Regions from separate parts of the Variovorax restrictus genome, predicted to be linked through region 3. Evidence: riboswitches for the same ligand, from Rfam matches in the RefSeq annotation. Region 3 holds a riboswitch; each other region holds the start of a gene.
What was found. Region 3 has a riboswitch for glycine ahead of ACSFA0_RS21830 (FAD-dependent oxidoreductase). Riboswitches for the same ligand answer to the same signal wherever they lie in the genome.
Positions count from the first base shown of each region.

Region 1: it holds a riboswitch for glycine, as region 3 does, so the genes downstream of both, gcvT (glycine cleavage system aminomethyltransferase GcvT) here and ACSFA0_RS21830 (FAD-dependent oxidoreductase) in region 3, are expected to answer to the same signal.
Region 2: it holds a riboswitch for glycine, as region 3 does, so the genes downstream of both, ACSFA0_RS18730 (D-amino acid dehydrogenase) here and ACSFA0_RS21830 (FAD-dependent oxidoreductase) in region 3, are expected to answer to the same signal.

Region 1 covers NZ_JBPJZH010000001.1:2,333,652-2,336,919, forward strand. The annotation lists gene gcvP (aminomethyl-transferring glycine dehydrogenase) at 1-278, opposite strand, end outside; gene gcvH (glycine cleavage system protein GcvH) at 426-797, opposite strand; gene gcvT (glycine cleavage system aminomethyltransferase GcvT) at 828-2,009, opposite strand; glycine riboswitch at 2,060-2,181, opposite strand; glycine riboswitch at 2,194-2,281, opposite strand; gene ACSFA0_RS11010 (hypothetical protein) at 2,303-2,842, opposite strand; gene ACSFA0_RS11015 (TRAP transporter large permease) at 2,924-3,268, opposite strand, start outside.
Region 2 covers NZ_JBPJZH010000002.1:867,322-870,589, reverse strand. The annotation lists gene ACSFA0_RS18730 (D-amino acid dehydrogenase) at 42-1,340, opposite strand; glycine riboswitch at 1,390-1,494, opposite strand; gene ACSFA0_RS18725 (hypothetical protein) at 1,633-2,517, opposite strand; gene ACSFA0_RS18720 (SDR family oxidoreductase) at 2,561-3,268, opposite strand, start outside.
Region 3 covers NZ_JBPJZH010000004.1:173,255-176,522, forward strand. The annotation lists gene ACSFA0_RS21820 (hypothetical protein) at 1-6, opposite strand, end outside; gene ACSFA0_RS21825 (helix-turn-helix domain-containing protein) at 135-902, shown strand; glycine riboswitch at 1,062-1,168, shown strand; gene ACSFA0_RS21830 (FAD-dependent oxidoreductase) at 1,249-2,475, shown strand; gene ACSFA0_RS21835 (FIST signal transduction protein) at 2,472-3,268, opposite strand, start outside.

The sequences.
Region 1 (3,268 bases), on a different contig from region 3:
TAGCCCTGGCCGATGAAGTTGCGCGCCACCTTGTTCTTCGCCGCCATCGTCTTCAGTTCGGCCAGTGCGTCGGCCTCGCTCACCGGTGCGGGCAACTGCATCGGCCGGGTGCGGCGGATGGCCGGCGGCACGATGCCGTCGATCAGTTCCTCGCGCGTGGCCGAGCCGATGACCGGCAGCATGCGCGCCTCGTCGGCCGGCTCGATGCCGATGTGACGGGCGATGAACTCGTCGGCGTTCTCGAGTTCGCGCAGGGTGGGGAAGGCGTTGGATGGCATGGGGTGTCGAAGCAGTTCAGGCAAACACGGGATGAGCTGGCAGGTCTGAAGGTGGAACACCGCGGAACCGGCTTCGCCGGGCCGCTGGTGTTGCCCCCGGTAGGGGGTGGGCGAAGCGACACGAAGTGCGCGCAGCCTGGGGGCGAGTCAATTTTCAGCAGCGAACTTGTCGTAGTCGGCGGCTTCGAGCAGGGCGTCGAGCTGGGCGGGCTCGCTCAGCTTGACCTTGAAGAACCAGCCGGCCGCGAGCGGGTCGCTGTTGGCGAGCGAGGGGTCGGCGCGCAGCGCTTCGTTGACTTCGGTGATCTCGCCCGAGACGGGCATGAAGACATCGGCCGCGGCCTTGACCGATTCGACGACGCCAGCGACTTCACCTTGCGCGAAGGTCTTGCCGACGTCCGGCAGGTCGACGAACACGACGTCGCCCAGCGCGTCCTGCGCATGCACGGTGATGCCGACGATCGCGTCGCTGCCGGTGGCCTGGACCCATTCGTGGTCCTTGGTGAATTTGGTGCTCATGGGGGCTCCTGATAAGGGGTGAAAAAGAAATCAGCCTCGGTAGTATCGGGTCGGCACGAAGGGCAGGGTGGTCACTTCCATCGGCACCGGCTTGCCGCGCACGATGGCCTGCAGGCGGGTGCCCGGCTCCGCATAGGCGGTTGCCACGTAGCCCATCGCGATCGGCCGGTCGGCCGTCGGCCCGAGCAGGCCGCTGGTCACCTGGCCGATGGCGGCGCCCTCGAAAGACTCGAGCGGCGTGCCGTCGCGTACCGGGATGCGTTCCAGCGCGACCAGGCCGACGCGGCGGCGCTTGAGCGTCTCGTGGTCGGCGATGCCCGCCGCGCCCGAGGCCGCGGCCGCCAGCTGGAACAGCACCTTGTCCGCGCCGGGGAACCCGCCCGCGCGCGCACCACCGGTGCGACGCACCTTCTGGATCGCCCAGTTGAGCGAGGCCTCGACCGGCGTGGTCGTCTCGTCGATGTCGTGGCCGTACAGGCACAGACCCGCTTCCAGCCGCAGCGAGTTGCGTGCGCCCAGGCCGATCGGCTGCACCTCGGGCTGCGCCAGTAGAAGGCGGGCTAGTGCCTCGGCGTCGTTCGCCTTCACCGAGATCTCGAAGCCGTCTTCGCCGGTGTAGCCGCTGCGGGTGACGAAGGCCGGGATCTTCACGTCCTTGTCGCCGATCTGCACCGCGCCACCCGTCATGAAGACGAAGCGCTCGACGCCGGGCGACAGCCGCGCCAGCGTGGCGGCGGCCTGCGGGCCCTGAAGCGCGAGCAGCGCATGGTCGGGCATCGGCTGCACGTCGCAGCGCGCACCGATCCTCTGCTTGATGTGGGCGAGGTCGGCGGCCTTGCAGGCGCCGTTGACGATGACGAAGAGCGAGCCGTGGCCTTCGTTGAAGAACATCAGGTCATCGAGGATGCCCCCTGCGTCATTGAGCAGCAGGCCGTAGCGCTGCTTGCCGGGTGCCAGGTCGACCACGTCGACCGGCATCAGCGTCTCGAAGGCCGCGGCAGCATCGGGCCCGACCAGGCGAAGCTGGCCCATGTGCGAGATGTCGAACAGGCCGGCGGCGGTGCGGGTGTGCTTGTGCTCGGCCATCAGGCCGGCGGGGTATTGCACCGGCATCGAGTAGCCGGCGAAGGGCACCATGCGGGCGCCGAGTTCGACGTGCAGGGCGTGCAGCGGGGTCTTCTGGAGCGGAAGCGAATCGTCGGAAGCAGCCATGGGCGCTCTCCAAAACAAGGGGCAGACGGAATCCACGACGCAAGTCATGGGCCACCCCTGCTGTCCGCTCTACCTGAGAGATTCGCCCCGCCTGGTCACAGGCTTAGGGTTTGCTCCTTCGGTGGGCCGGCATGTCGCGATGGACGACCGACCTCTCTCCAGCAAGGAAACGCCCGGGTGAACGGGCGCCTCGTCAGTCCTTGGTACCTGAGCGTTCGGATGGGTTCCTGCGCCTTCGGTGGCCCGTGCGGGCGCTCTCCTGACCCGGGCGAGTGTAGTGGATCGACGCGGGCTCAGTGCACCGTTTCGGCTGGCAACAACTTGGCGATGCGGTCCTGGATGGCGTCGGCACGCTCGTCGCCCGCGGCCTGCCGTATCTCCGCGAGCATCATGTCGGCCACGGCCAGCATCGTGACGCGGTCGCGTGCCTCGCGCAGCGTGTCGCGCAGCACGACGGCCATCGCCGGATCACGCCGCGCGAACATTCGCTCGCACAGGTCGAACAGGAACATGCGCGTGGTCGCCAGGGAGGGCTTGCCGTCGAAGGGGTCGGCCGACACGGCGACTGGTACGGCGGGTGGCGATGGCTCGGGCACATTCGGCACGACGACGGCTGGCGCGTCGATGCGTTCGTCCGGCGCATGCAGATAGCCCTCGTGCAGCAGATGCCGCGCCACGCGCACCGCCTCGTCGCGGTCCGTGAAGAGCGGCACGAAGTCGGTCACCGAGCGCTGGCCGTCGGCCATCAGCAGCACGGCGCGCTCGCGCTGGGTCAGCGTGCGGCGGCCAGGGCGCAATTCGTCACGGGCCTTGTCGGTCTTGCTGAAGAACATGAGATGCCGGGCGGAAGATGGGCTCGCCAGCATCGGGGCAGGGCATGACAGCGGCATGAAGGCCGCCGCCACGCCCGTGCGCTATTTCGCGTAAACCAGGTCGCGCAGTGTCAGCGAGATCGCCGGGAAGTAGGTGATCAGCATCAAGCAGCCGAGCACGACCAGCACGAAGGGGATCAGGTCCTTCACGATGCGGTCGAGCGATATTCGCGCCACGGTGCAGGCCGCGAACAGGTTCACGCCGAAAGGCGGCGTGATCATGCCGAGCGCGAGGTTGACCACCATGATCAGCCCGAAGTGCACCGGATCGACGCCGAAGTGCATCGCCACCGGCGCGAGGATGGGCGCGAGCACGATGATGGCCGCGCTGGTCTCGATGAACATGCCGATGACGAATAGCGCCGCGTTCACGCCCAGCAGGAACAT
Region 2 (3,268 bases), on a different contig from region 3:
GGCCGGGCGCTGATCCGCCGGTCTCTGGCCGTCATGCCGGCCTAAGCCGTGGCGCTCTTCGTGACGCTCGGTCGGGTCCGCTCCGGCATGCCTGCGAACGCGAAGTCGACCTCCGGCGCGAGCCCGCTCACGATCTGCGCGATGCTCTTGCCGGAACCGCAGGAATGCGTCCACCCCAGCGTGCCGTGGCCCGTGTTCAGGAACAGGTTCGGCAGCTTCGAGCGGCCGATGATCGGCACGTTCGACGGCGTCGCCGGGCGCAGACCGGTCCAGAACTGCGCCTGCTCGAGGTCGCCCGCGCCAGGGAAGAGCTCTTCGGTGCGGCGCACGATCGCTTCGCAACGCACGCGGTTAAGGTCGCGGTCGTAGCCGTTGAGTTCGGCCGTGCCGGCGATGCGCAGCCGGTCGCCCAGGCGCGAGAACACGAGCTTGTACTCGTCATCCGTGAGCGACACCTGGTGCGCCATCGACGCGTCCTTCACGGGCAGCGTCACCGAGTAGCCCTTGGCGGGATAGATCGGCAGGCGGATGCCCAGCGGCGCCGCGTAGAGCGGGCTCAGGCTGCCCATCGCGAGCACGTAGGCATCGCCACGCACACGCTGGAAGCGGCCATCGGCATCGGTGGCCTCGACGTGGTCGATCTGGCCGCCGGCCTCCCGCAGCGCCGTCACGGTGTGGCTCATCAGGAACTGCACGCCGTCGGCGCGGCAGCGTGCGACCAGCTCGCGCGCGAAGCTGTTCGCGTCGCCCGACTCGTCTTCGGCGGTGTAGGTGGCGCCGGCGAGCTGCGGCCGGATGTGCCGCAAGGCCGGCTCGATGCGCACCGCCTCGTCCGCCGAGATCACGCGCCGGTCGCAGCCCAGAGCGCGCATCTGCGCGGCCGGCCCCTCGGCGCCGTCGAACTCCTTCTGGCTCGTGTAGAAATGCAGGATGCCCTGCGTGCGCTGGTCGTATTCGATGCCGATGTCGCGCCGCAGCGCCTGCAGCGTGTCGCGGCTGTAGGTGCCCAGGCGCACGATCTGCTCGATGTTGTGCTGGGTGCGCGCGGGCGTGCATTCGCGCAGGAACTGCAGGCCCCAGAGCCACTGGCGCATGTCGGCGCGGATGCGGAAGAGCAGCGGTGCATCTTCCTTGCCCAGCCACTTGAGCACCTTCAGCGGCGCGCTCGGATTGGCCCACGGTTCGGCATGGCTGACCGAGATCTGCCCGCCGTTGGCGAAGCTGGTCTCGGCGGCTGGCGAGGCCTGCCGGTCGATCACGGTCACGTCGTGACCGAGTTGACGAAGGAAATACGCAGAGGTGACGCCGAGCAGGCCGGCGCCGAGGACAACCACTTTCATGGGGAACTCCAGAGGAACGATGGCACGCATGACGCGTGTCATGCGTGGTGCCGCTCCCCCTGTCCTTGGTACCTGAGAGATTCAGCCGCGGCTTTCGGCCGGGCCTTGCTCCTTCGGTGCGTCACGGTCGTGACGGCTCTCCAGACGGCGATGGTGGTGTGCAGTACGGGACCTGAGCGTTCATGGGAGATTGCGCCTTCGGTGGCCGGGACGGGGCCCGGCACTCTCCTGCAGATGGCGGATTCTACCGGCGCAGGCCCGATCGGGCGAGCCTTGCTTCAGCCGCCGCTCTTCAACCGCCGCCTTTGAGCCGCTTGTACTCGCTCTGCTTCATCGCGAGGTAATCGGCGCGCTCGACTTCGTGCAACTGCCGCGCATAGCGCTCGGTGCCGTCGAACCAGGCCGCCAGCCGGCGATCGAGCTGCTCCGGCTTCGGCGCGTCGAGAAAGGCGTCGATGGCCAAGTAGTAGCGCATGGTGTTGCGCTCGACCACGCCGCGCACGCCGCCGATCTGCTCGGGGGTGCCCTGCGCGTCGCGGCCGGTCACGGTGAAGCCGACCTTGCCGCTGCCGAGCGTGCCGAGGTAGGCCTTCATGGCGAGCCGAGCGGCCGTGCCATAGGCGTAGGAATACGAGAGGTGCACGAAGCTCTTGCCCGACGCGATCGGCGCAGCCTCGAACACGATGCGGTAGTCGCGCGTGGACAACGGCCCCTCGTCGGCCGACAGCTGTACCGCCACGTAGTCGGCGCCGCTGGCGATCGGCTTCCACGCGAATTGCACGCGCTGCGCCTGGTCCAGCGGCTGATCGAACTTGCGACCGACCGCCACGTCCAGCACGGCCCCGCCGCCCTCGCCCTTCACCACGCAATGCTTGGTGTTGAGGTGCAGCATCAGCACCTCGCACCAGTTCCCCGGCTTGCCGAGCGCACCGATGTCGGCGAAGGGATGGTCGACCACCGCGTAGATGTCGCCGCTCAGCCGATCGGGCTTCTCGGCCGAATCGAGCACCAGCGGACGCTGGAACGGGTTGTCGGCCAGCCGCGACGCGAGGGCCGTGTACTTCGCCTTCAGCGCGTTGCCGTCCTGCGCAGCGGCAGGCCCGGCCAGCGCCCATGCCATGAGCGGCGTGAGCAGCAGAAGAGGAAGACGGCGGAAGATGGCGTGAAAGGACAGCATGGTGTGGCCAAGTTAGCACGCCGGCACCACCGGTGCCTGTAGTTCAGGACCGCAGTTGCGCGCGCAGCTGCTGGCCGATGTCGGGGCGTTCGAGGAAAGGATCGGCCGGGTTGGTGATCGACACGATGCTGTCCATCCGGCTCTTCACGTTGCCCAGTGCCTTCGGATGGCTGAAAACGTAGAACTGGTTCGCGGCGATCGCGTCGAATACCTTGCCCGCCACGTCGGCCGCGCTCACCTTGCCGCTGTTCACCGCCTTGGCCGTCATGGCCTGGCCGATCAGCTGGCTCTTGGTGAGTTCGGCGGCCGGCAACGTGCCCGGGCGGTTGCGTTCGCTGCTGTGGATGCCGGTCGCGACGAAGTACGGGCACAGCAGGCTGGCGCCGATCTGGTCGGTCACCAGTGCCAGGTCCTGGTACAGCGTCTCCGTCAAGCTGACCACCGCATGCTTGCTGACGTTGTAGACGCCCATGTTCGGCGGCGTCAGCAGGCCGGCCATGCTGGCCGTGTTGACGATGTGTCCGCGGTAGCTCGGGTCCTTTGCGGCAGCGGCCAGCATCATCGGCGTGAACAGGCGCACGCCGTGCACCACGCCCCACACGTTGACGCCCAGCACCCATTCCCAGTCGGCCACGGTGTTCTCCCACACCAGACCACCGGCGCCGACGCCTGCGTTGTTGAAGACGAAGTGCGGGGCGCCGAAGCGCTGCTGCACCGCTTCGGCCAGCGCCTCCATCTCGTCGGCCTTCGA
Region 3 (3,268 bases):
GTTCATGGTGGACTCCGGTGGTGCGGTGGGAGCGGAATCTAGTTGCCACCGGCACAAATTGGCATCGAAAATCGATACGGTCTGCCAATCCAAGCCGACCGGTATCGAAAATCAGTACCAAGGACCTGTTTTCCATGAGCACCACCGTCGACCTCGTCCAGGCCGTGAAGAACGAACTCAAGAGCGCCCGCATGACCTACGCCGACCTGGCGCGCGCGCTGGGCATGGCCGAATCGAGCGTCAAGCGCATGCTGGCCAAGGGCGACATGCCCCTCAGCCGGGTCGACGCGATCTGCCGGGCGCTCAAGATCGACTTCGCCGAGCTGGCCCGTCGCGTGGCCGACGCCCAGCCGCTGCTGCGCGAGCTGACGCAGGAGCAGGAGAAGGCGGTGGTGCGCGACAAGAAGCTGCTGCTGGTGGCCATCAACGTGCTGAGCCAATGGACGCTGGAGCAGATCGTGGCGGCCTACCGCATCACCGAAGCCGAATGCATCGCCTGCCTGGTGCAGCTCGACCGCATCGGCATCATCGAGCTGCGCCCGCTCAACCGCTACCGGCTCAAGCTGGCCAAGACTTTCCGCTGGCGGCCGCACGGGCCGGTGATGGACTTCTTCCGGGAGAACGTGGTGCTCGACTACTACCGTGGCGGCTTCGACGGCCCGGCCGAGGGTCTGCTGCTGGTGCACGGCTCGATCAGCCGGGCGCTGGCGCCGTCCTTCCTCGAACGGCTGCAGCGGGTGGCGCAGGATTTCGCGCAGCAGCACCAGACCGACCAGAAGCTCTCGCCCAACGACCGCGAGGGCTACACCCTGCTGCTGGGCATGCGCAACTGGGAATTCGAGGCCTTCACCCGACTGCGCCGCAGCGACGCCAAACCGAGCAAGACCAGCCGAGAGCCCTGACAGCGACCCGCCTAGGCCGAATGGCCAGTCGCGCCAAATTGTCAACAAGGGTAAACTCTAGGTCTGCAGGAGAGCGGGTGTCCCCCACCCCACCGTAAGCGCAAACTCCCATGAACGCCGAGGTGAACCGCATGCCGGTTCGATGACTGCCGTCTATTGATCTAGCCGTCTGGAGAGCCATCGCCCCGCGCGATGCACCGAAGGAGCAACCCCGCCGCACGCCGCTGCGGGCGAATCTCTCAGGTACCAAGGACAGAGGGAGCGGCAACCCGAACCCGGATGCGACCCGCCACCACCTGGCTTGTCATGCATCCGCCGTTTGTGCCATCCCACAAGGATCTGGACCATGCGCGTGATCGTTTTGGGCGGCGGCCTGCTCGGCGTCGCTTCGGCTTACTACCTCCAGCAACTCGGCCACGAGGTGACGGTAATCGACCGTCATGGCACACCCGCCGCCAAGGCCCGCGGGCTGGTCGCAAAAGCGGCTCCCGCCCAGCCCGCCGCCGCCCGTGGCGCTGGCTTTTCGTGGCGCGCGGCCTTCGATCGGATGCGCCACCGCATGCACGGCTGGGCCGGCTACCTGACCGGTGCCGCCCATCGCCCGACCGAACGCATGGAACACCTGGTGCGACTGGGCGCCTACAGCCGCGAGAGCGTGCGTGCGCTGGGTCGCGAGACCGGTGTGACGCAGACCCCCCGCGGGCCGGGCTGGATGCGCATCTACACCGACGCCGAGGCCTTCGCGCAGTTCGAGCGCAACGTGCCGCGCCTGCATGCGCTGGGCTGCGTGATGCACCTGCTCTCGGCCGAAGAGGCCGTGCGCCTCGAGCCGGCCCTTGCATCGCTGCGCGGCCGACTCGCCGGCGCCGCCTTCACGCGCGAGGGCACCTCGTCCGACGCCGCCGGTTTCGCCGACAGCACCATCTTCCTGTGCCGTGCCGCCGGCGTGCGCTTTCTCATGAACCACACGGTGACGAAGCTGCATGCGCAAGAGGGCCGGGTCGACCACGTCGAGCTGCGCAATGCCGACGGCGAACGCAGCACCTTGCGCGCCGACGCCTACGTGATGGCCCTGGGCTGCGGCAGCGCGGCCGTGGCGCAGGACCTGGGCATGCCGCTGCGACTGCGGCTGATGCACGAGCATTCGGTGGTGCTGCCGCTCAAGGATGCAGAACGCGCGCCGACGGCACTGCTCCATGACTGGGACAGCCGGCTGCGGATGCAGCGCATCGCGACGCCGGAGGGCGAGCGCCTGCGGGTGTGGACGACGGTCAGCGCCGACAGTGCCGCCGCCGCGCTGCCCGACGACCTTCGGCTGGCCCGCCTGCTCGCGGATGTCGAGCGGCTGCTGCCCGGCGTGGTCGACGCCCGCGGCGCCGTGCTCAGCACACGGCCCTACGCGCGCGGCGCCAGCGGCCTGCCGCTGATCGGCCGCACCCGCATGCGCAACCTCTTCCTGAACGTCGCCCCGGGCGCCGCCGGATGGATCCACGCCTGCGGTGCCGGCAAGTCGATCGCACGCATCGTCAGCGGGCTGTCGCCCGAGGTCGAGTTCGCCTTTGAGAAAGGCTAGGCGACGAAGACGGTCAGCACGCCGGTGTAGCCGTAGACGCGGTGGCGGGCGATTTCCCCGGCCGCGAAGAAGCCGACGAGCGGCACGTCGCCCAGCGCATGCCGCACGATCTGCATCTCGGCGCCTGGCGCACCGAAGTGCGGCCCGCCGCGGCCCGAACAGCTGACATAGACCGCACCGGCCACGCGACGCGCCGGATGCGGCGCCGCCTCGGCTTCGCCCGCGGCCACCGCGCGTGCGGTCGCCAGTGTCTGCTCCTCGGGCTCGAGCTCTTCGCGGATCTCCGCGCAGATGCGCATCAGGTCGGCACGTGCGGCCTGCGCGTTGCGCCGGCAGAAGCTCATGCGCATGCCGGCTTCGACCTCATCGGCGATCGCGATGCCGCGGCGCGTCGGGTCGAGCCCAATGATGTGGCGCACCAGCACGTCGTCCCCCAGGTCGCCGGTCCGGCGGATGCCGTCGCGGCCCGCGTCGACCAGGCCCACCAGCGTGGCACGTACCGCCTCGATCGCCGCCTGCGGCTGGTCGAGTGACACGTTCAGGTCGGCCAGCAGCACATCGAGCGCTGGCTCGCCGTCGAGCGTGAGCAGCAGGTTGCCGTCGGCCTCGGTGATCTCGCGTTCGCGCGACACCGGCTGGCAACCCTGCGTGACGCGCGACACCAGCCGCACGCCTTCGCCGAACAGCACGCCCGTCAGGCCGCCCGAGAAGACGCCGCCCGCTGCGCCGTGGCCGCGGATGTTGCCGTTGCCGCCGATCGCGAACTGCAGCGACTCGTCGCGCCCGGACGAAA